DNA from 2 places in the Pseudomonas sp. AC463 genome. Region 2 is predicted to be linked to the other one. Evidence: riboswitches for the same ligand, from Rfam matches in the RefSeq annotation. Region 2 holds a riboswitch; the other holds the start of a gene.
The links. A riboswitch is a leader RNA that binds a small molecule or an ion and turns the genes downstream of it on or off. The one in region 2 is predicted to bind manganese.
Positions count from the first base shown of each region.

Region 1: it holds a riboswitch for manganese, as region 2 does, so the genes downstream of both, mntP (manganese efflux pump MntP) here and AC0IYH_RS15245 (TMEM165/GDT1 family protein) in region 2, are expected to answer to the same signal.

Region 1 is NZ_CEEDDZ010000013.1:141,211-153,082, reverse strand. It holds gene AC0IYH_RS17895 (GlxA family transcriptional regulator) at 1-895, opposite strand, end outside; gene AC0IYH_RS17890 (TetR/AcrR family transcriptional regulator) at 1,068-1,676, shown strand; gene AC0IYH_RS17885 (type 1 glutamine amidotransferase domain-containing protein) at 1,692-2,369, shown strand; gene AC0IYH_RS17880 (alkene reductase) at 2,449-3,570, shown strand; gene AC0IYH_RS17875 (NAD(P)H-quinone oxidoreductase) at 3,686-4,684, opposite strand; gene AC0IYH_RS17870 (YbfB/YjiJ family MFS transporter) at 4,681-5,907, opposite strand; gene AC0IYH_RS17865 (LysR family transcriptional regulator) at 6,020-6,895, shown strand; gene AC0IYH_RS17860 (DoxX family protein) at 6,977-7,363, shown strand; gene AC0IYH_RS17855 (alpha/beta fold hydrolase) at 7,420-8,238, opposite strand; gene AC0IYH_RS17850 (NAD(P)-dependent alcohol dehydrogenase) at 8,387-9,454, shown strand; gene mntP (manganese efflux pump MntP) at 9,531-10,094, opposite strand; yybP-ykoY riboswitch at 10,105-10,273, opposite strand; gene AC0IYH_RS17840 (hypothetical protein) at 10,313-10,612, opposite strand; gene AC0IYH_RS17835 (secretin and TonB N-terminal domain-containing protein) at 10,836-11,474, shown strand; gene AC0IYH_RS17830 (RNA polymerase sigma factor) at 11,471-11,872, shown strand, end outside.
Region 2 is NZ_CEEDDZ010000010.1:232,257-244,128, reverse strand. It holds gene AC0IYH_RS15265 (fatty acid--CoA ligase) at 46-1,728, opposite strand; gene AC0IYH_RS15260 (LysE family translocator) at 1,971-2,603, opposite strand; gene AC0IYH_RS15255 (2-hydroxyacid dehydrogenase) at 2,689-3,654, shown strand; gene AC0IYH_RS15250 (methyltransferase) at 3,685-4,683, shown strand; yybP-ykoY riboswitch at 4,734-4,855, shown strand; gene AC0IYH_RS15245 (TMEM165/GDT1 family protein) at 4,944-5,528, shown strand; gene AC0IYH_RS15240 (M48 family metallopeptidase) at 5,615-6,433, opposite strand; gene AC0IYH_RS15235 (SOS response-associated peptidase) at 6,562-7,182, opposite strand; gene AC0IYH_RS15230 (putative signal transducing protein) at 7,220-7,480, opposite strand; gene AC0IYH_RS15225 (CPXCG motif-containing cysteine-rich protein) at 7,513-7,692, opposite strand; gene AC0IYH_RS15220 (1-acyl-sn-glycerol-3-phosphate acyltransferase) at 7,825-8,988, shown strand; gene AC0IYH_RS15215 (hypothetical protein) at 9,141-9,398, opposite strand; gene AC0IYH_RS15210 (hypothetical protein) at 9,582-9,791, shown strand; gene AC0IYH_RS15205 (YajG family lipoprotein) at 9,848-10,432, opposite strand; gene AC0IYH_RS15200 (hypothetical protein) at 10,627-10,860, shown strand; gene mqo (malate dehydrogenase (quinone)) at 11,588-11,872, shown strand, end outside.

The sequences.
Region 1 (11,872 bases), on a different contig from region 2:
GGCCGAACGCGCGCAGGAAGGCCTGGCGCATGCGCTCGCGGTCGCCGAAGCCGGTTTCGCGGGCCACCACTTCCACTGGGTGGCGGCTGGTTTCCATCATCGCCCGCGCGGCTTCCACCCTCAGTGACTCGATGGCCTTGGCCGGGGTTTGCCCGGTTTCCTCGCGAAACACCCGGCTGAACTGGCGCGGGCTGAGCCGGGCGACATCGGCCAAGGCTTCCACCGACAAATCATGGGTGAGGTTTTCGCGGGCGTAGGCCAGGGCCAGTTGCACGCGGTCGGACTTGGGGTCCAGCTCCAGCAGGGCCGACAGCTGCGACTGCTCGCTGCCACGACGCTGGGCAATCACCAGCTTGCGCGCAATGCGCCGGGCGAGGTCGCCGCCCAGGTCGTTCTCGACCATGGCCAGCGCCAGGTCGACCCCGGCGCTCATGCCGGCACCGGTCCACACCTGGCCGTCGACCACAAACAGTTTGTCTTCTTCCAGGCGGATGTGCGGGTAACGCTTGTGGAACGCCGGTGCGTGAATCCAGTGGGTGGTGGCGCGCTTGCCCTCCAGCAACCCGGCCTCTGCCAGCACGAAAATGCCCATGCACAACGAGGCGATCCGCCGCGACTGTACAGACGCGGCCTTGACCAGTTCCAGCAGGTTGGCCTCGGGCAGGCGGAATTCCAGGTAGCCGCTGACGATCAGCGTGTCATAGCCCTCGGGCCGAATCGGCGTGGTATTCACCGAGAAGCCCTGGGAGGTCATCACCGCGCCGCCGCTTTCCGACACCAGGTGAAACTCGTAGGCCGGCTCGCCCCGCAGCAGGTTCGCGCACTCGAACACCGAGCCCAGGCTGAGGCTCAGGGATTGGAAGTTCGGGTAAACCATCAGCGCAACGCTGTGCATCGCATGTCTCCAGGGGCGTAGGAGGGGGGATTGTCGGCGGCTGCCAGGAAAACGGCAACCGACTTTGCGCCATGTCCGGAATCCTTGCGGATATGACATTGTGGGGAGTTGCCCCGGCTCCTAACATTCACCCAACGAACTAGACGACTGGTCTAATCGGACGGAGTGAAGCATGAACAGTGAAACCAAAAGCGCGCGGCAGACCATCCTGGACACGGCGCAGATAATTGTCGGCCGTAAGGGGTTTTCTGCGGTGGGCCTGAACGAAATCCTGCAGGCCGCCGATGTGCCCAAAGGTTCGTTCTATCACTACTTCACCTCCAAAGATGCGTTTGGCGTGGTGTTGCTCGACAGCTACTTCGACCACTACGTGCACGGCATGGAGCAGCTGTTCAACCAGCCTGGGCTAACCCAGTGCGCCAAGTTGATGCGCTATTGGCAATGCTGGATCGACAACCAGACCGACTGCACCGACGCGGGCAAATGCCTTGCCGTCAAACTCGGCGCGGAGGTGTCAGACCTTTCAGAGCCGATGCGCCTGGCGCTGCAGCGCGGCACTTCACGCACCATCGCCTTGCTTGCCGTGGCCATGCAGCGCGGCATCGAAGACGGCTCGTTGATGTTGCAACACCCGCCGCGAGCCCTGGCGCAGCAGCTGTACGCCCTGTGGCTGGGCGCCAGCGTCATGAGCAAGATCACCCGAACACCGGCGCCTTTTGACGAGGCGCTGGCACTGACCCGACACCTGTTGGGCAGCCCTGAACACACTGACAATCACTGATCGAGGCACTGGAACATGAAAGTATTAATGGTACTCACCTCTCACGACCAGCTTGGCGACACCGGCCGCAAGACCGGCTTCTGGCTCGAAGAATTTGCGGCTCCCTATTACGCGTTCAAGGACGCCGGCGCCGAAGTGGTGCTGGCATCCCCGGCCGGCGGCCAGCCGCCGCTGGACCCGGTCAGTGACCTGCCGGACTTCCAGACCGAGCAAACCCACCGTTTCGCCGCCGACCCGGCTGCGCAGCAGGCCCTGGCCAGCACCGTGAAGCTGGACACGCTCAACGCCGATGCCTTCGACACCGTGTTCTACCCAGGCGGCCACGGCCCGCTGTGGGACCTGGCGGAGTCGCCGACCTCCATCGCGCTGATCGAAGCCTTCGAGCGCGCCGGCAAGCCGATCGGCTTTGTGTGCCATGCGCCGGGCGCCTTGCGCCACGTTAAAGCCGTCAACGGTGACCCGTTGATTAAAGGCCGCCGCGTGACCGGGTTCTCCAACTCGGAAGAAGCCGCCGTGGAGTTGACCGATGTGGTGCCGTTCCTGATTGAAGATGAATTCATCAAGTTGGGTGGCAAGTATGAGAAGGGCGCTGATTGGCAATCCTTCGTTATTGTCGATGGCTTGTTGGTCACCGGGCAAAACCCTGGCAGCTCCAGCGATGTGGCCAAGGCCCTGCTGAAACTCACCGCTTAAGTTAATTAAACCCGTTATTGGTTGGCGACTCGCAAGAGTCGCCAGCGTTTTTGCTCGTCCTGAATTTGGAGTTTCTACTATGACTGACAGTGTATTAAGTACCTCGGTAACACTGGGTCACCACACCTTGAACAACCGTATTGTGCTGCCGCCGTTGACCCGTCAACGCAGCGCGCAACCCGGTGATATCGCCACCGACTTGATGGCCGAGTATTACCGCCAGCGCGCGAGTGCCGGTTTCATGGTCAGCGAAGGCACGCAGATCGAGCCACGCGGCCAGGGCTATGCCTGGACGCCAGGCATCTACACCCCGGCGCAGATCGATGGCTGGCGCAAAGTCACTGATGCGGTGCATGCCGACGGCGGGGTGATCTTTGCCCAGCTGTGGCACGTGGGGCGTGTGTCCCATAACGCCTTGCAGCCGGACGGCGCAGTACCGGTCGCACCCTCGGCGCTACCGGCCTTGCAGGCCAAGGCGTTTATTCAGACCGGGCCGGGCGTGGGCGAACTGATGCAGCCGCCGGTGCCGCGCGCCTTGAGCACCGCCGAGGTCAAGCAATTGGTCGGGCAGTACGCCCAGGCGGCCCGCAATGCCCTGGATGCAGGGTTTGATGGGGTGGAGATTCACTCGGCCAACGGTTACCTGGTCAACCAGTTCATCTCGGCCCATTCCAACCAGCGCGACGACGAATACGGCGGCTCACTGGACAACCGCCTGCGCTTTCTGCGCGAAATCGTCGAAGCGGTGAGTGCCGTGGTCGGCCCGGAGCGACTTGGCGTGCGCTTTTCGCCGTTGTTCACTGGCACCGACCAGGACCGCGTGTACATCGGCCTGGTGGAAGAAGACCCGCATCACACCTACATCGAGGCGATCAAAGTGTTGGAAGCGGCGGGCATCGCCTACGTCTCCATCGCCGAAGCCGATTGGGACAACGCGCCCGACCTGCCCGAAACCTTCCGCCGCGCGGTGCGTGACACGTTCAGCGGGCGCATTATCTACGCCGGTCGCTACACCGCCGAGCGTGGTGCCCGGTTGGTAGACGCCGGGTTGGCAGACTTGATCGCATTCGGGCGGCCATTCATTGCCAACCCGGACCTGCCACAGCGCATCTTCAACGGCTGGCCGTTGAACCCGCTGCGGGTAGAGGGGATGTATGGCGGAGGAGAGGCGGGCTACACCGACTATCCAGCGCACAGGTAACCCATGTGGGAGGGGGCTTGCTCCCGATGGCGGTGTATCAGTCACAGCATCATGGACTGACCCACTGCTATCGGGGTCAAGCCCCCTCCCACATTTGATTTGTGGTGCCTGCAGATTACTCCACTCGCAACACAATCTTGCCGATGTGATCCCCGCCTTCCATTCGCGCATGGGCCTGGGCCGCGTCGGTGTATTCGTACACCTTGTCGATCATCGGCAGGCAACGCCCGGCGGCCAGCACCGGCCAGATGTACTCGCGCAGTTGCTCGGCAATCGCGGCTTTTTCTTCCTGGGTACGGGCGCGCAGCAGCGAGCCGGTGATCACCGCGCGTTTGCCGAGGATGGTCAACAGGTCGACGTCATTGGCCTTGGCGCCGCCAAGGAACCCCAGCATCACCAGGTGCCCGTCCATGGCCAGGGCCTTGAGGTTGTTGTTGAGGTACGAGCCCCCCATGATGTCGAGAATCACATCCACGCCGTGGCCGTCGGTCTGCTGGGCGATGACTTCGGCGAAGTCCTGCTCGCGATAATTGATCGGCTCGGCGCCCAGCCCGGCAATGGCTGCGCATTTGTCGGCGCTGCCGGCGGTGGCGAAAGCCTGGATGCCGAACTCGCGGCACAGCATCAGCGCGGTAGTGCCGATGCCGCTGGTGCCGCCGTGGATCAGCACGCGCTGGCCGGTGTGGGCGTCACCGAGGCCGAACAGGTTGGCCCATACGGTGAAAAAGGTTTCCGGCACGGCGGCCGCCTGAATCCAGTCCATGCCTTCGGGAATCGGCAAGGCCTGGCCGGCCGGTACGCTGCAAAATTGCGCATAGCCGCCGCCATTGGTCAGCGCGCAAACCCGGTCGCCGAGTTTGAACGCCGAGACACCATCGCCCAGCGCCGCCACTTCGCCCGCCACCTCCAGGCCCGGGTAGGGGCTCATGCCGGGTTTCATCGGGTACTTGCCGGCGCGCTGCAAGGCGTCGGGGCGGTTGACCCCGGCGGCGTGCACGCGAATCAGGATCTCGCCGGGGCCCGCCACCGGCACGTCGGCGCGGCGTGGTTGCAGCACTTCGGGGCCGCCGGGGGTGGTGATTTCGATCAGGGTCATTTCTTTAGGAAGCGTCATTTGAGATTACCTGCAACGATGAGCGTATGGGTTGGGACCCTAGCGAGTGGGCGGCGGTTCAGCAAGAGCATGCCGAGTTCCAGCGCCAGTGCGACCACAATAGCGCCAGCCGCAATCATGAACAGCACAGCATGCTGGCCGCCGCTGCTGTTGAACAGGGCCGAGTAGGCAAAGCCCGACAGCGCCTGGAAGGTGGCGAAGGACACGGTGGCGCGGCTCCACGCCACTTGTTGCTGATGATGGTTGGGCAGCAATTCATGCACCCGCGCCAGGGCCAGCGGCACGATGCCCGGCGGGAACGAACCGAGGATCACCGCCAGCACGGCGAGCGCGGTAAACGAACCGGCAAACGGCAGCAAACCAACGGCCATCGCTTGCACCACCAACACCAGGCGAATGCTCCAGCGTGCGCCGAGCTTGTCGGCCAGGAAACCATAAGTCACCGGCCCCACAATCGCCCCCAGGCCATACATCACCCAGATCATCGCGCCGACATGCGCGCCGTCTCCCAGGCCACGGGCCACGTAATCCACCAGGAACACCATGGCCGGCACCAGGCCCGCCGCCATAAACGCGTACTGGGCAAACAACAGGTACACACCGGCCGGAGTCGGCGACGCGCTGCCCGCTGGCGCCGCAGCCTCATGCACGCTGCCGGTAGGCCAGGCAAACCAACTGGCGGCGGTGAGCACCACGGCCAGCAGGCCGAGGCCGAACCAGGTCTGTTGCAGGCCAAGGCTCAACAACGGCGGCACCAGGGTGCCCGAGGCGGCAATGCCCAGGCCGATGCCGAGGAAGATCGCGCCGCTGGCCAGGCCACGGCGTTCCGCCGGCACATGGGGCAGCACGGTGGCGGCCACCAGCACCATGATCGCGCCACCGGCGATGCCCGACAGCAGGCGCCAGGCGAAGAACCACACCACCGACAACGGGAAACCACAGGCAAAAAACGCCAGCGTCACCGCCACCATCATGAAGCGCAGCGCAGTCTTGTTGGAGCTGCGTTGGGCGAGGGGCCGGCCGATCAGCGCGCCGATCAGGTAACCCACCAGGTTGGCGGCGCCGAGGTACACCACGTCGCTGGCGGAAAACCACTGCGCCTGGATCAAACTCGGGATCAACGGCGTGTAGGCAAAGCGCGCCAGGCCGATGCTGACCAGGCTGGCGCAAAGGCCGGCGAAGATGGGCAGCCAGACCGCGCTGCGTGTTTGAGTGTTTTGCATGATGGCTGTCCTGGGTATTTTTCTCTGGCGCCCAGCATATCCGCGATTGTTGATGCAATAATGCAGCGATTACACGGCGCTCTGATGCATATACGCAGCATAAGGAATCAACATGAATTGGGACGATGCACGGGTGTTCCTGGCGGTGTGCCGCGAGTCCACCCTGCGCGGTGCGGCACGGGTGCTGGGGGTGGACCAGGCCACCGTTGGCCGACGCGTCAATGCGCTGGAAAAATCCCTCGGTGCGACCTTGTTTCTGCGCACCTCCGAGGGCTACGCGCTGACCGCCGTGGGCGAAGCCGCGCTGCGTTCGGTGGAGAAAATGGAACGCTCGGCCCTCGACCTGGAGCGCCAGATCCAGGGCCTGGACGAGCGCCTCACCGGCATCGTGCGCGTCAGCACCACCGACTCCCTGGCCATCGATTTCATGATCCCGGCGATTGCCCGTCTGCATGAACAGCACCCCGACGTGCGCGTGCAGCTTGATGCATCCACGCAGTTCCTCAGCCTGGCCAAGCGTGAAACCGACATCGCCGTGCGCAACACCCGGCCCGACAACCCCGACCTGATCGCCCGGCGCATCGCGCGCTGGCCAGTGGGTTTGTTTGCCTCACGGGCCTACGTCGACCGCCATGGCATCCCCGAGCCCGGCAGCCTGTTTGAAGGCCACGACCTGGTGGTCTACCAGCCTTACCTGCAAACCCAGAAGGACATGACCCTGGTGTCCGAACCCTTGGGGCGCGGGCGGATTGTAGCTGCATTGAGTTCGAGCCTGCTGGTGCGCCGCTCCATCGCTGCCGGCATCGGCATTGGCGAAATCCCCATCTACACCGGCGAACGCGACGGCCTGGTGCGCCTGTGGCCGCAGCGCACGCGGCCACTGCCCTACGACGTGTGGCTGGTGACCCACGCCGACCTGCGCCACACCGCGCGGGTGCGGGTGGTGATCGATGAAATTGTCGCCGGGTTTGCCGGCACGGGGGAGTGAGGTCAGCACACGGTTGCAAGCGTGCGTACGTCCAAGGGAACAGACTCGCGGTTGGTGATTTTCTAAGGACGCAGGCAATTTATGAACGAATCAAGAAACCAGAACCTGGGGCTGCTGTTTCTGCGGGTCAGCGGGGCGCTGTTTTTGCTATGGGTGCACGGCTTGCCCAAATTGCTCAACTACAGCGAGCAGTTGAAGCTGATCGAAGACCCGTTCCACCTCGGTGCGCATGTCACCTTGCTGCTGGCGATTTTTGCCGAGGTGTTGTGCCCGCTGCTGATCATCACCGGGGTGTTGGTGCGTCTGGCATGCCTGCCGATCCTGGCGGTGCTGTTGATCGCGATGGTGGTGGTGCACCCGGAGTGGACGTTGTTTGAAGGGCAGTTCGGCTGGTTGCTGCTGATCATCTTCACCAGCGTGTTGATTGCCGGGCCGGGGCGCTTGAGCCTTGGCCAACGTTTCTCCTGAGCAAAAAAAAGGCCGGGCAAGCCCGGCCAAACAAGGAGAGGGGTGCTTCAGCTGCTTCAGCGGCTGAGGAACGCCAGCAGGTCTTCGTTCAAGGCCTGCGCATGGGTCACGGCAAAGCCGTGGGGCGCATCCTTGTAGACCTTGAGTTCAGCGCCCTTGATCATCTCGGCCGCGACTTTACCGGTGGTTTCGAACGGTACGATCTGGTCGCCATCGCCGTGGATCACCAGGGTTGGTACGTCGATCTTGGCCATGTCCGGGCGGAAGTCGGTTTCGTCGAATGCAGTTACGCAGTCGATGGTGGATTTGAGCGAGGCTTGCAGGGCAATTTGCAGGGTCTGCGTCAGCACGCCTGCGGAAACCACCTGGCGTTTATTGATGCCGAAGAATGGCGTGTTGAAGTCGGCGATAAATTGCGCACGGTCTTTCAACAGGCCCGCCTTGATGCCTTCAAACACTTCGGCAGGCACACCCTGCGGATAATCGGGTTTCTGACCCATGACCGGCGTGACCGCGCCCAGCAACACCAGGCCGGCAACCCGCGCGCTGCCGTGGCGGGCAATGTAGCGGGCCACGTCGCCGCCACCCATGGAGAAGCCCACCAGGGTCACGTCCTTGAGGTCCAGATGCTCGATCAACTGCGCGATGTCGTCGGCGAAGGTGTTGTAGTCATTGCCGGTCCAGGGTTGGTCCGAACGGCCAAAACCACGGCGGTCGAACGCGATGGTGCGGTAGCCGCGGCTGCTCAGGTATTCCATCTGGTATTCCCACATGTCGGCATCCAGCGGCCAGCCGTGGCTGAACAGCACGGGCTTGCCGCTGCCCCAATCCTTGAAGTAGATCTGGGTACCGTCTTTTGCAACAAATGTGCTCATGGAAAACTCCTGGGTGAGGGGGCAAAAAGACTCCAGCTCACTATTGCGCCAAACCGGACGAAGGGCTTGTACGGGTGTGCTCGGTTGAACGGTTCAGCGTCTATGCTGGTCCATTGACTTCTACCGTCAGATCACACAGGTGAACGAAATGGCCAAGACTTACAGCTACGCCGCCCAGAACGCCAAGGATTCCCTCAAGCCCTATACCTTCGAGCGCCGCGCGCCAGGGGCTGACGACGTACAGATCGATATCCTCTATTGCGGCGTCTGCCACTCCGACCTGCACACCGCACGCAACGAGTGGCACAACACCCTGTACCCCTCGGTGCCCGGCCACGAAATCGTCGGCCGTGTGACGGCAGTGGGCGGCAACGTGAAGAAATTCAAGGTCGGTGACCTGGCTGGCGTGGGTTGTATGGTCGACAGCTGCCAACACTGCCCATCCTGCGCCGAGGGCGAGGAGCAATACTGCGAGAACGGCTTTACCGGTACCTACAACGGCCCGGTGTTCGGCGGTGAAAACACCTTTGGCGGCTACTCGGACAGCATCGTGGTCAAGGAAAAATTCGTGCTGCGCATCTCCCACGACGATTCCAACCTGGCCGCCGTGGCGCCGTTGCTGTGCGCGGGCATCACCACCTACTCGCCGCTGCACCACTGGAAGGTTGGCCCTGGCAAAAAGGTCGGTGTGGTCGGGCTGGGTGGCCTGGGGCATATGGCGGTGAAGATCGCCCATGCCATGGGCGCACATGTGACGCTGTTCACCACCTCACCGAACAAGCGTGAAGACGGCCTGCGCCTGGGCGCCGACCAGGTGGTGGTGTCCAAGAACGCGGATGAAATGGCCAAGGTCGCCAACAGCCTGGACTTCATCCTCAACACCGTCGCTGCGCCGCACAACCTCGACGCCTTCCTCAACCTGCTCAAGCGCGACGGCACCATGACCCTGGTCGGCGCGCCCGACAGCCCGCATCCGTCGCCGGCGGTGTTCGGCTTGATCTTCAAGCGCCGCAGCCTGGCCGGCTCGTTGATCGGCGGCATTCAGGAAACCCAGGACATGCTCGACTTCTGCGCCAAGCACGGGATTGTCTCGGATGTGGAGATGATCGATATCCAGGGCATCAATGAAGCGTATGAGCGGATGCTCAAGGGTGATGTGAAGTACCGGTTTGTGATCGATATGGACAGTCTGAAAAAGGAAAGCCACGCAGCCTGAGTCCACATTCCCCAAAACACTGAGGGACCCTGTGGGAGGGGGCTTGCCCCCTCCCACATTTGCTCTCGGTTGTTCTTTAGGCCGAGAGATGCTCATAAAGAATCGTCGCACCCACCAGCATCAACACCACACCCCCCACCATCTCGGCACGCTTGCCCACCACCGTGCCCAGCACCCGGCCGAGCATCATGCCAAGGGTCACCATGGTCATGGTCGCCAGGCCAATGGCCGCCGAGGCCACCAGGATATTCACGTCGACAAACGCCAGGCCCACGCCCACCGCCAGCGCGTCGATGCTGGTGGCAAAAGCGGTAACGGCGAGGATCATGAAGGAATGCTGGGTCGGCTTTTCGGCTTCCTCATCGTCAGCCTTGAGCCCGTTCCAGATCATGTGCATACCCAGGGCGACCAGTAGGGTAAAGGCGATCCAGTGGTCCCAGTTTTCCACCCAGCGGGTGGCGGCATGGCCGATGGCCCAGCCGATCATCGGCGTGATGGCTTCGATCACGCCAAAAATCAGGCCCGCGCGCAGGGCTTGGGTCAGGCGTGGTTTATGCAGGCTGGAGCCTTTGCCGATGGCCGCCGCAAAGGCGTCGGTAGACATGGCCAAGGCCAGGAGAATCAGGGAAATAGGGTTCACGGTCAGGCTTCCAGTCGGGCTATGGGACACAACGACACCACCACACGCCCGACTTCAGGCATGGAGGTGTCGCTGGTCTCACCAACCAAACGGTGTTCGTACCACGGCAGGTTGCCGAATATGTTGATACGAACGCTTCTGCACGGGTCAGAAGCCGGTTACTCCCCAACGAGGAGGGCGATCATAGGTGGGCGCAGATGAAAATTTTGTCAAACCGCTCATGGCCGCTGCGGCTTCACCGACGTGCCGAAGGTATTGCCCATGCGCACGCTGGTGGCCGCCGGCGTGGCCAGGCCCACTTTGTTCGGCTGGCGTTTTTCCACGCCGAGGTTCTGCGCCTCGCGGTTTTTTTGCGCGGCCTTGGTTGCATTCGAGTCATTGCCCATCTGCTGGCTCAGGCAACCATAGTCGGGCGCCTTGTAGCCATCCACCGAGACTTCCGTGCAGTTGTCGGCATGGGCGGCGAAGGGCAGGGCGGCGCACAGCAACAGGCTGGCGAGGGTCGGTAGCAGCTTCATCGGAGCCTCCTGGCTGGCCCGGGGGAGAGGGGCCGTTAGGCTTTGAAGTCTAGTGCAGCGGGCCTCCCGTCACCGTGATGTTTTTTTTGCTATCACCGTAACATCAGGTTCATAAACTGGCCTCAGGATGACGGTTTTCTAGGGCGCGTCGGCCGTGCAGCGATGCAGAGCAGGGGGTGAACAGGGGGCCTGGCGGCGCGCCGTATGCGCCCTGGTCTTGCTGTTGCTGCTCAGCGCTGCCGGGGCGGTACGGGCGGAGTCAGCGCCGCTGGTGTTGAACCTGCCGGCGCAGGACCTGGAACACGCCCTGCAAGCCTATAGCCGCGCCACCGGCATGGCGGTGCTGGTCGACCGCGAGTTGACCCGAGGCCGGCGCTCCATCGGTGTGCGCGGGCGCTTTACGGCGCAAGAGGCACTGGCGATGTTGCTGACCGGGAGTGGCCTGATGGCGCGTTATGCACGCAGCGATGCGTTTACCTTGCAGACCCCCGAGGTCAGCCCGCCACCCGCTACTCGGGGCGCGGCGGCACGGCACGCGGCGCGCATCAACAACAGCTACGCCACGGCCTTGCAGCAGGCAATCGAAGCCAGCCTGTGCCGCTCGCCCCTGACCCGCCCCGGCAGTTTTCGCGCGCTGGTGCAGGTCTGGGTCAACCCATTGGGTGTGATCGAACACAGCCGGCTGGTCAGCTCCACCGGCGATGAACAACGCGATGAAGCACTGGTACGCAGCCTGGGCACGGCGCGGGTGGATCGCCCGGCGCCAAGCTCACTGCGCCAGCCGGTGACTTTACTTCTGATGCCCGACACCACAGGAATACGCATGGAATGCACAGCAGCAAAAGGAGCCTGGGGCGGATGAAAAATACCGGGCACAGTACGATGGTCAGCCTGTTCCTGGCCTCCTACGACGACTTCAAGGTGCGTTTGCGCAAGCGCCTGGGTTCGGAGGACCTGGCCAACGACGTCCTGCACGAAACCTACCTGCGGGTCGATCGCATGGACGTGCCGCCAAACCTGGCGCAACCCAACGCCTACCTCTACCGCATGGCCCTGAACATCGCCGCCGACCGTCGCCAGGCCGATGCGCGTTTGCTCACCGGCAGCGAAGTGGAAGAGTTGCTGCAAAGCGCCGACGAAGCCCAGGACCCCTCGCGGGTGGTGGGCGGCCAGAAAGAAATCCAGTCCCTGGTCAAGGCCCTCTACGAGCTGCCGGCACGCCGCCGAAAAATCCTGATTGCCGCGCGCCTGGAAGAGGCG
Region 2 (11,872 bases):
GCGAGATAGAGCAGTGCCGTGCCCGAACGGGCACGGCGAGGGGCGTCAGAGGGTGGACAGGAACGTGCTGTTGTTGGCCTGCCATTCGATGATGTCAATGCGGATACGTTTTTTGTCGAGCTTGCCCACGCTGGTCTTGGGAATTTCCGTAACAACCGCGATCTGGCTGGGGATCGCCCACTTGCTCAAGTGGCCCAATTCAACAAACGGCTTGAGATGCTCCTTGAGCTCACGGGCCCCTATCATATGGCCATCACGCACCACCAGCAGGGCAAACGGGCGCTCGCCCCACTGCGGGTCGGCGATGCCCACCACCGCTACTTCGCGTACCGCCGGGTGACGGCTGACCAGGTCTTCGAGGGCCAGGGACGAGACCCACTCGCCGCCGGTCTTGATCACATCCTTGATGCGATCGCGGATATCGATCACGCCAAACGCGTCCAGGGTGGCCACGTCGCCGGTGTGCATCCAGCCGCCGGCCCACAGCTCGGCGCCCTTCTGCGGCTCGTTGAAATAGCCTTCGCTGAGCCACGGCGCGCGCAGCACCAACTCGCCCTGGGACTCGCCATCGGCCGGCAGAAAGTTGCCCTCGCTGTCGACGATCGCGGCTTCCACCAACGGCCCCGGCACACCGGCCTTGATGCGGTAGGTGGTGCGCTCGTCCTCGGTACCCGCCATCAGTTCTTCGTTGAGGTGGGCGCAGGACACCAACGGGCCAGTTTCAGACATGCCGTACGCAGCGGTCAGCTGGATCCCACGCGCCTTGGACGCTTCATACAGCGACCGGTTGAGCGCGCTGCCGCCGATGACGATTTTCCAGCCGTCGAAATCCACACCCTGGGCGGCCTTGGCGTTGAGCAGCATCTGCAGGATGGTCGGCACGCAATGGGAGAAGGTGACCTTCTCCTTGCGCCACAACTCCACCAGGTATTCCGGGTCGTAGCGGCCCGGGTAAACCTGCTTCAAACCAAGCATGGTCGCCACATACGGCAGGCCCCAGGCGTGCACGTGGAACATCGGCGTGATCGGCATATACACGTCGTTGGTGCCGAGCAATCGCACGCTGTCGATGCTGCCCATGATCGTCGCCACGCCGATGGTGTGCAGCACCAGTTGGCGGTGGGTGAAGTACACGCCCTTGGGGTTGCCGGTGGTGCCGGTGGTGTAGAAGGTAGTGGCGACGGAGTTTTCGTCAAAATCCTGGAAATCGTATTTCGGGCTGGCAGCCGCCAGCAAGGTTTCGTACTCGCCGACTAGGTTGGGCAGCTCGGCGGTCTTGGACTCGCCATCGGTGAGCAGCAGGGTCTTGTCGACGGTGGTGAGTTGCCCGGCAATCGCCTGATAGAGCCCCACGAACTCACTGTTGACCAGCACAAAGCGGTCCTCGGCGTGGTTCATGGTGTACAGGATCTGTTCCGGCGACAGGCGCACGTTGATGGTGTGGATCACCGCGCCGATCATCGGGATGGCGAACATGCACTCCAGGTAACGGTGGCTGTCCCAGTCCATCACGGCAACCGTGTCACCGGCCTTGACCCCGGCCTCGGTGAGCACATTGGCCAGGCGCGCGACGCGTTCGATCAGCGTCGGGTAGGTGTAGCGCAGTTTGTCGCGGTAGATGATTTCCCGGGTTTTCTCGTAACGCGCCCCGGACATCAACAGGCGTTTGATCAACAGCGGGTATTGGTAAGCGCCTTCGGCGGGTGGGATAACACGGGTCTGCAACATACGAATCCCTTTTATGACTGCACGGTCTTGGCTCAACGTTCTGCACTGTAGAGCGCAAATGTTTCAGCCAAATCAGCCAAAGGAATGATTTGTGGAGGTCAGTGATTGCTGGCTCTGCGCCAGTATTCGGAAACAATGGAAGCCAAATGTGGGAGGGGGCTTGCCCCCGATAGCGGTGTATCAGTCAATACATGCATCAACTGAAACACCGCTATCGGGAGCAAGCCCCTCCCACATTGCGCTTATTTCATACTGGTAAACGCCAACTTAACCCCAATCGCAATCAACACCGCGCCCATCGTCCGATCAAACCAATGCCCCATCCGCGCAAAACCCGCGCGCACGCGCTGCTGGCTGAACAGCATCGCCACCAGGCAGAACCACAACGCGGTCGCCACGGCCAGGTACACCCCGTAACCGGCCTGGATCGCCAACGGCGTATGCGGGTTGATCACCACGGTGAACAACGAGAGGAAAAACAGCGTGGCCTTGGGGTTCAAGCCATTGGTCACGAACCCTGCGGTAAACGCGCCGCGCGGGGTGCGCTCGCCGGCTTCGCGGTGCAACTCGCCTTCGGCGGCAGGCTTGGCCGGCTGCGCGCGCAGGGCCTTGAAGCCGATGTAAAGCAGGTACGCGGCGGCCGCCCATTTGAGCGCGTTGAACAGCACGATGGACTGCGACACGATCAGGCCGATGCCGAGCAGCGAGTAACCCACGTGCAGGAAAATCGCCGAGCCCACCCCCAGTGCAGTCCAGGTGCCGGCGCGGCGGCCGTGGGTGACACTTTCGCGTACCACCACGGCGAAATCCGGGCCGGGGCTGGCCACCGCCAACAGGTGAATCAGGGCTACGGTCAAAAACTCGGCGGCGTACATGCTCACTCCAATTACGTAACGGATTATTTCATCTGATAGGCTCGGCAGATTACGCCTTCGAACCCTTGCACAAAAGGTACAGTTGATGACGAACAATCGCCGCGCGGTCTTCCTTGATCATCCTTCCCTAGACCTGGGGGATCTGGACCTCAGCGAATTGCGCAACAGTTTCAGCGACCTGCAGTTGTTCAGCGACACCACGCCGCAGAACGTGGTTGAGCGCCTGCAAGGCGTCCACGTCGTGATCAGCAACAAAATCGCGCTCAACACCGAAACCCTGGCCGCCTGCCCGGACCTCAAGCTGATCCTGGTGTCGGCCACCGGCACCAACAACGTCGACCTCGAAGCGGCCCGCGCCCATGGCATCACCGTGAGCAACTGCCAGGGCTACGGCACGCCGTCAGTGGCGCAGCACACGATCATGCTGCTGCTCAACCTGGCCACGCGCCTCAAGGATTATCAACACGATGTCAGCGCCGGCAAGTGGCAGCAAGCCAAGCAGTTCTGCCTGCTGGACCACCCCATCGTCGAGCTGGAAGGCAAGACCCTCGGCCTGCTCGGCCATGGCGAACTGGGCGGCGCCGTGGCGCGCCTGGCCGAAGCCTTCGGCATGCGCGTGCTGCTCGGCGCGATTCCAGGGCGCCCTGCCCGTGCCGACCGCGTGCCGCTGGATGAGCTGCTCAGCCAGGTCGACGCGCTCACCCTGCACTGCCCGCTCAACGAACACACTCGCGACTTTATCGGCGCCCGCGAACTGGCGCTGCTCAAGCCGGGCGCGTTTGTGGTCAACACCGCACGTGGTGGCTTGATCAACGAACAGGCCTTGGCCGATGCCCTGCGCAGTGGCCATCTGGGAGGCGCGGCCACCGATGTGCTCAGCGTGGAACCGCCAATCAACGGCAACCCGTTGCTGGCTGGCGATATCCCTCGGCTGATCGTCACGCCGCACAACGCCTGGGGCAGTCGCGAAGCGCGGCAGCGCATCGTCGGGCAACTGACCGAAAACGCTCGAGGCTTTTTCGACGGTGCCCCGCTGCGGGTTGTGAGTTGATAAACTGCGCCCCTTTTCAAGGAGCAGACCATGGATCCGCGCAGTGAAGTACTGCTTCGTCAGGCCGAACTTTTTCAAGGCAACCTGCTGCTGGTGGGGTTGCCTGCCGACGACTTGCTCGGCCGCCTGCCCAACGCCCACGGCTGGTGCTGGCATGCCGGCGACCAGGCGGCGCTCGACGCGCGCTTCGCCGAGCGCAGCCTGTTCGGCGTAAATGTGCCCGAGCGTGGGTTTGATGCGGCGGTGATCTTCCTGCCCAAGTCCAAGGACCTCACCGATTACCTGCTCAACGCCGTGGCCGCACGGCTGCCCGGCGCCGAGCTGTTTCTGGTCGGGGAGAAAAAAGGCGGCATCGAAAGCGCGGCCAAACAGATGATCCCACTGGGCAAACCGCGCAAGCTCGACAGCGCGCGGCATTGCCAGTTGTGGCAAATCACCGTGGCCAACGCCCCGCAAGCGGTAGAGCTGGAAAGCCTGGCGCAGGTCTTCGAGGTACCGCTGGCCGAAGGGCCGCTCAAGGTGGTGAGCCTGCCCGGTGTGTTCAGCCACGGTCGCCTGGATCGCGGCACCGAGTTGCTGTTGGAGCATCTGGATAAGTTGCCCAGCGGCCACTTGCTCGACTTCGGCTGCGGCGCTGGCGTACTGGGCGCTGCGGTAAAACGTCGTTACCCGCACAACACGGTGACGATGCTGGATGTGGACGCCTTTGCCGCCGCCAGCAGCCGCTTGACCCTGGCCGCCAACGGCCTGGAAGCGGAGGTGCTGACCGGTGATGGCATCGATGCCGCACCGATGGGTTTGAACGCGATTTTGAGCAACCCGCCGTTCCATGTCGGGGTGCACACCGATTATTTCGCCACCGAGAACCTGCTGCGAAAAGCGGCGAAACACCTGGCAAAAGGCGGCGAACTGCGTCTGGTCGCCAACAGTTTCCTCAAGTACCAGCCGCTGATCGAAGAGCACTTGGGCGTGTGCGCGATCAAGGCCGAGGGCAATGGTTTTCGCATCTACCGTGCCAAGCGCGGCTGACGGGCGTTTGAAAAAGAAGGCTTGCCGAATGGATTTTGCCTAGGCAGAATCCGCTCCGTCCTAGGGGAGTAGTCTCCCACGAGCGCCACGCTCGTCCGGCATACGTCAACATACTTGGTCAACAGACCATGGCGTATGCGACCCAGGAGTCCGCACAGACGGACCGGGGTTTGACAAGACCTATGACACGAACACCTTACCCGGGGCGGGAAGGCTGTACGTGTCATAGCCGTGTCGACCCGCCCCTGGAAACTTACCTGATGCTGGATTCACTACTCGTTCCTACCGCAATCGTTGCCTTGGCCGAAATCGGCGACAAGACGCAACTGCTCGCGCTCATTCTTGCTGCACGCTTTCGCAAGCCCTGGCCAATTATCGCCGGCATCGTCGCCGCGACCCTGGCCAACCATGCGGCTGCCGGTGCCGTGGGCGCCTGGTTCGGCAGTTTCTTTTCGGATGCAGTGTTGCACTGGATACTCGCGGCGAGCTTCTGCGCCACGGCGTTGTGGACCCTGGTGCCGGATAAACTCGACGATGACGAAGCCAGCACCACGCGCAAATTCGGGCCGTTCCTGACCACGCTGATTGCGTTCTTCCTCGCCGAAATCGGTGACAAGACGCAGATCGCCACGGTGATGCTGGCGGCGCAGTATCCGGAGCTGTGGCTGGTGATTATCGGCACCACGCTGGGCATGTTGATTGCCAACGTGCCGGTGGTATTGGCGGGGAATTTTGCGGCGGAGAAGCTGCCGTTGACGATGATTCGCAGGCTAGCGGCTACGGCCTTCTTCATCTTGGCCGTAGTCGCGGTGTACAAGGCGATGCAGAGCAGCGGCTGGATCTAAGCTTGTAAACCCAATCAAATGTGGGAGGGGGAAAGTCGAATCGTCGCACCGCCCCTCCCACACTTGGAGCTTCACTCAACCTGGAATCAGGACTTCTTGGCCTGTTGGTAAAGCGGCATCACCTTCGGAATCGCCGCCTGCAAGGAGGCGATACGGCTGTCGGACGCCGGGTGTGTACTCATGAACTCCGGCGGCGAACCTTCCGAGGCCTTGGCCATCTTGTTCCACAGCGTGATCGCCGCGTTCGGGTTGTAACCGGCGCGGGCCGAGAGTTCCAGGCCGATCAAGTCGGCTTCGTTTTCATTGCTGCGGCTGTTGGGCAAGGTCATGCCGTAGTTGGCCACGGTGTCGGCCAGCGCCAGGCTGTCCTGGCCGAGGCCGAACAGCGCACCGGCGCCCTGCTTCGCCATCTCGATGCCGTAGGCCTTGGACATGGCTTCACGGCCATGCTCGCGCAAGGCGTGCGCAATTTCATGGCCCATCACGGCGGCCAGTTCGTCATCGGTGAGCTTGAGGTTGTCGATCAAGGCGCTGTACACGAAGATCTTGCCGCCAGGCCCGCAGTTGGCGTTCATCTCGTCGCTCTTGATCAGGTTCACTTCCCACTTCCACTGCGCCGCATCCGGGCGGAAGGTGGGCGCCTGGGCGATCAGGCGCTTGGCAATCGCCTGCACGCGCTTGGCGTTGGCGCTGGTCTTGTCCACCAGGCCTTTGCCACTGGCTTCGCCGAGGGTCTGCTGGTAGGACTGGGCGTACATCTGGTCGACTTCCTGGCTCGACAGCATGCTGAACATGTACTGCTTGCGCTCTACCCCAACCGCGCCGCCGCTGGTGGTATTGACCGACTGACACCCAGCCAGCAGCACTGCCGCCGCCAATACACTTATGGCCAATGACTTCTTCATCAATTCTCTCTCCCTGTAGGACGCCCTGAAAACATGGCGCGTATCGTAGGCGGTCATTTGTATCGACGCCAGATACAACAGACGTGTAACCGCAGTTTTTCAGATACATCCTACAGTGCGCCCACGGCTCAGCCTGGAGTCAGACACTCCGGCCCGTTGAGCTTGGGGTCATTGATCATATTGGCCAGCACCCGCTCACGCAGCGGCGCAGGCTCACTGGCCAACAAGCCTTGCAGCACATGCAATGGGGTCTCGGGGTCAAGCCAGGCTTCTTGCCCGGCCGCATCCAGAATCAATGGTCGGCGCTGGCTCTGCGCGGCCTGGGTCACCACTGCCGTACTCAGCCACACTTGCTCCTGCACCGGATAGGCTTCCCAGATCGCGGCAAAAAACAAGCTGGCGCCCTCTCCCGGCGTGAGCCAGTAGGGGCGCTTGCGCTGGGTGCCGCGCCATTCGTAGAAGCCGTTGGCGGGCAGCAGGCAGCGACGCTGGCGAAACGCTTCGCGAAACATCGGTTGCTCGGCCAGGGTTTCGGCGCGGGCGTGGGCAGGGGTGCGAGACAAGTCGGTCAGCCAGGGCGGCGTCAGGCCCCAGCGCGCACGGGCCAGGCTGCGCTGGCCGTCACTCAGGCGCTGGATCAGCACCGAATCATTCGGAGAGATGTTCCACTGGGGCTGCTGGTCAGCCGGGAAGCCCGGCAAGGCAGCAAAGGCGGGATTCCAGCGAAACAGGGCATAACGTCCACACATGGGGCAACACGACTCTTGGGGTAAACCGACCGACAGCCTAACAGACCAGCACGTCGGGAAAGCTGTCGGGTTCGTCGCCGGGCAAAGGCTGCGCGCCGATGTAGGCGGTAATCAGCTCGCGGGCGTCGATGGCCCGGTCGTTGTCCACCTCCAGGCCCAACAGGCCGAATATCGGCAATTCACCGGTACCACCGAGCAGATGGCGCCCCACCAGGTGCGCCTCTATGCCCTCGCTGGCGAGCATCTGTTGCAGCAGCTCGCCTTCCATCAGGTTTTCGGGTTCGTAGATTCGCTGCATGGGCGCACCTGTTCAATCACTTGCGCTGGGCGTCATTCGTTTTCGCTGCGCACGTTCAGCATCCATTCGCCATCGTGCACTTGCAGCTCGAACGTGATCGGGCGGCAACACACGGGGCAGTCCTCTATATATTCCTGATCGCCCGCGGACAGGTCCAGCAACGCCGTGACCATCTCCCCACAATAAGGACATTCGTACGATTCCTCTTCCATCGCGGTCTCCCAGGTGACTTGTGCGTATAATCGCCGGTCTATTTACAGGGCTATTTCCGGTCGGGCCCATTACCCGCACCGCACCCTTATATTTCTTCTACTTACCCTAGCCGTTTCTAACAAGAGAGCATGATGGGCGAATTCGATACCATCCGACCTTACAACGACAGCGAAGTCCCGGCAGTGCTGGACCGACTGTTCAGTGACAAGGCCTTTCTGGACATCCTGACCCACTTCCGCTTCCCGCGCTTTGCCGGCGCCCTGGGCTGGCTGCTCAAGCCGATGATCGCCCGCAAATTGCGCCGTGAGTTCGCCGGCGTCACCACCGTGGCCACCCTGCAGGACAAAGTCGAATACTACGTCGACCACACCATCGACCGCGCGACCGACGGCGTCACCTACACCGGCGTCGAGCAGCTCAAATCCGGCGTTGCCTACCTGTTCCTGGCCAACCACCGCGACATCGTGATGGACCCGGCCTTCGTCAACTACGCCGTGTACCACGCCGGCCTGCCGACGCCACGCATCGCCATCGGTGACAACCTGCTGCAAAAGCCGTTTGTCAGCGACCTGATGCGCCTGAACAAGAGCTTCATCGTGCACCGCTCGATCACCGGGCGAAAGGAGAAGATGGCGGCGTTCAACCTGCTGTCGGCCTACATCAACCATTCGATCCGCAACGATTGCCAGTCGATCTGGATCGCCCAGGCCGAAGGCCGCGCCAAGGACGGGGACGACCGCACCGAGTCGGCGATCCTCAAGATGTTCCACGTCAGCCGCAAGGACGAGCCGTTTGCCGAGGTGATCCAGTCGCTGAACCTGACGCCCGTGTCCATCAGCTACGAGTACGACCCGTGCGACTCGGCCAAGGCGCGCGAGCTGTATATCCGCGCCACCACCGGCACCTACACCAAGGCGCCGGGTGAGGATGACGTGAGCATCGCTCTGGGCATCACCGGTTACAAAGGCCGTGTGCACATCAACTTCGCGCCGCCGATTACCGAGCGTTTCGAAGACACCAAAGTGCTGGCCGTGGAAATGGATCGACAGATTCTCGGCGGCTACCGCCTGTTCCCGGTGCATTACCTGGCTTACGCCCAGTGGAGCGACGCCGATCCGCAATTGCAGGTGCCCAAGGCCGCAGACGTATTCCCGGCGGATGAACTGGCCAAGGCGAAGGCGGAGTGGGAGCGGCGCTTGAACGAGTGCCCGGCGGAGCACCGACCGTTTCTGGTGGTGCAATATGCGACGCCGGTGCGTAATCAGTACCGCGTAAAAGCCGGAATCCCTCTGTAAAACACTGAACTAAAAATGTGGGAGGGGCGGTGCGACGATTCGACTTGCCCCCGATAGCGGTGGGTCAGCTAATGAATAATTGGCTAACACACTGCAGTCGGGGGCAAGTCGAATCGTCGCACCGCCCCTCCCACATTTGTTTTGCTGTGTGTTTAGAGGTGGGTGCTGAGCCAGGAAATGGCCAGCGCCAGCCCCAGGCAGGCGAACCCGATGCGGTACGCCATGCGGTGCGCCCGTTCGGTGCGCACATCCAGAAACAACATTGGCTGGTCGATCGCGCGATCTTCGCTTTGGGCGCTCAGCTCGGCCATCGCGCGCTGTTCGCGCAGGCGGGTAACAAACAGCAGCGCCGCGCCCGGGCAGGCCACCGCTAAAGCTGCAACATTGATCAATAGTGCGGGCAACGCCATCACAAACCTCAGTAAAACAGTGCCTTGGTATCCGTTCGGATACAAACCTGAACGATAGTGGCCTCCAGCGCCGGAAACGTTCCCTTCTCCATTGACGGCTAATGTATCCAGTAATTTACAGCGTCACCTGAACGTCACCTTAACAGGCCACTCTGTTGCCCTTCGAACGTTCGGGAGCTTGTCATGCTGCACGCGCACAACCAGGATCGGCTGTATCTGATTGCCCCAAGCGATGAGCAAGAGGCGCTGGTCGGCTGCCTGGCGTTCAACGTCCAGGACCGTCACTGGCTGGTGTACTGCGCCCTTGGCGGGCACCAGCATGCGGACTTGCCGGAGGCCGATCTGTTGACGGGGGTAAGCATGCTGGACTTCTGTATCGACACTGCCGCGTAAAACTCAAGGCGAAAAAAAACCGGGCTCATCACCGAGCCCGGTTTTTTTGACAGCGGTTATTGCGAGCTGAGCAACGAACCGATGCTTGGGTCTTTGAACAGGCGGGTCAAGGCGTCACTCAACACGTCGCTGACCAGCTTGGTGTTGGTCTCCTGGTTCGGCGACATGCCGAAGCGCTGGTTGAGCGATGCACCGTAGCGACCACTGTAGCGACGGGTACCGGCGGTGACGTCGGACTTGAACGTCGCACCGATGGACGCTTCAGTGACGTACAGGCCGTCTTTAGGCGACTGATACTTCAGCTCTGCCAAGGTGATGGTCAACTGTGGCGCGCCCGGCGAGTTGGCCGGGGTGAAACCCAGCAGGCGTACGGCCGCTTCGGCCTGGGCCTGCAGCTTGGGCAGCACGTCTTGAGCATTCACCGACACCAGGGCAGTTTCCGGGTACAGGCCGCCACGCGAACCCAGGGTTGGCGACGGGCGACCGTCCACAACACGTACCGACACCGGCTGACCATGGCCCACCGGGGCCAACTGCGTGGTGATCTTCGGTTCAGGGGTGAGTTGTTGCGGGCTGTTGGCGCAGCCAACCAGGGTCAAACTGGTCACAGTGATCAAACCGAACAACAGGCGTTGCAACATGCTCTTCTCTCCAGAAATCAGGTACCGACAGGCCGGCAGTATAGCGGGGCGCCACGGCGGGGAACTAGCGGCAGTTACAACCTGTGACCTATCGACGGCGTCACGGTTCGATGTCACCGAGATGTCACGGTTGTAACACGGGCTCGTCATCCCGAGACGGCATGCTTGGCCTCAATCTCAGGAGGTTGATCGCCATGCATTTTCTCTGGTCGCTGTTTACCCGCAAGCCCGCCCTTCGCCAGTTTGCCCTGCTCGATGCACAAGGCCGCTGCCAGGCCTTCAAGGAATGCGGCCAGCCTCCCGTCGGTGAAGGCTGGGTGGAAATCGAGGAAATCCGCTTGAGCTGGATGCACCGCCCGTTGCCGGCCCACGCACGGGTAAGCCCACGCCCAGCGCAGTCGCTGCGAAACCAGCCGTTGGCCGCCTGACCGAACACCTAATAAAAGTCATAAAACACGCCCATTTCCTTGGCGTTCTTCGCTACAATCTCCCCCCGATTATAAGGACGTCTCCTGATCGGGCCTCGCAACACCGTTAATGCCTCGGCGTTAACCACCCAAATCGCCCACAGAGAGCCGCCCACACAGATCGAGTGAAGCTGGCGCGCTTGCTGTTTTCTCTGCAAACCACCCGCCTTTACCCGAATCTGCCAGAGCTGCCATTGCGCTCGGCCACTTGAGTTGTTTGCCCGTTTTGCCGCGTGTCGGCAGAGGTTTGCGGGCCAGGTGCCAGGCTGGGGCAGCCCTTTTTTGAGGTTCACGTCTTCAAAAGAGCGTGAAAAAACGGGTTTTCACAACTTCACAAGAGTGTGGCGAGCAAATGAATAGTTTGGCGTTTGTACAAGCACCATCAGCGTCTGGAACAGCCCAACCACACAGGACCGAGCACGCCTCAAAAACCGGAGCTTGAGCCTGTCCGTTACGGATTGGTTGCACGAATCGCACGCTTTGACCATAAGTCGAATTGCCACAGGCGCCCATGAATGCGTTCATAGGCAGACAGGCCCGGCAGGAAGCGTGCGCTGAAGTTGCAAAGAATTGCGAATCGGACATGGCGATCCTGGCCATGGGTAACCTGGGGCAACACGTGAAACGCCCCGTCACTCCTGGCAGCCATGCCGTCAATTTGGTGCTGCAGATTTTGGAGACGCGTTAAATGGCGCATAACGAAGCAGTCGACGTAGTACTGGTAGGGGCCGGCATCATGAGTGCCACCCTGGCCGTGCTGCTCAAAGAGCTCGACCCCGGCCTCACGCTGGAAGTCGTTGAGCTGATGGACTCGGGTGCCGCGGAAAGTTCCAACCCGTGGAACAATGCCGGTACCGGCCACGCCGGTCTGTGTGAGCTGAACTACACGCCACAGGCCGCCGATGGCTCCATCGACATCAAGAAAGCCGTGCACATCAACACCCAGTTCGAGGTGTCGAAGCAGTTCTGGGCG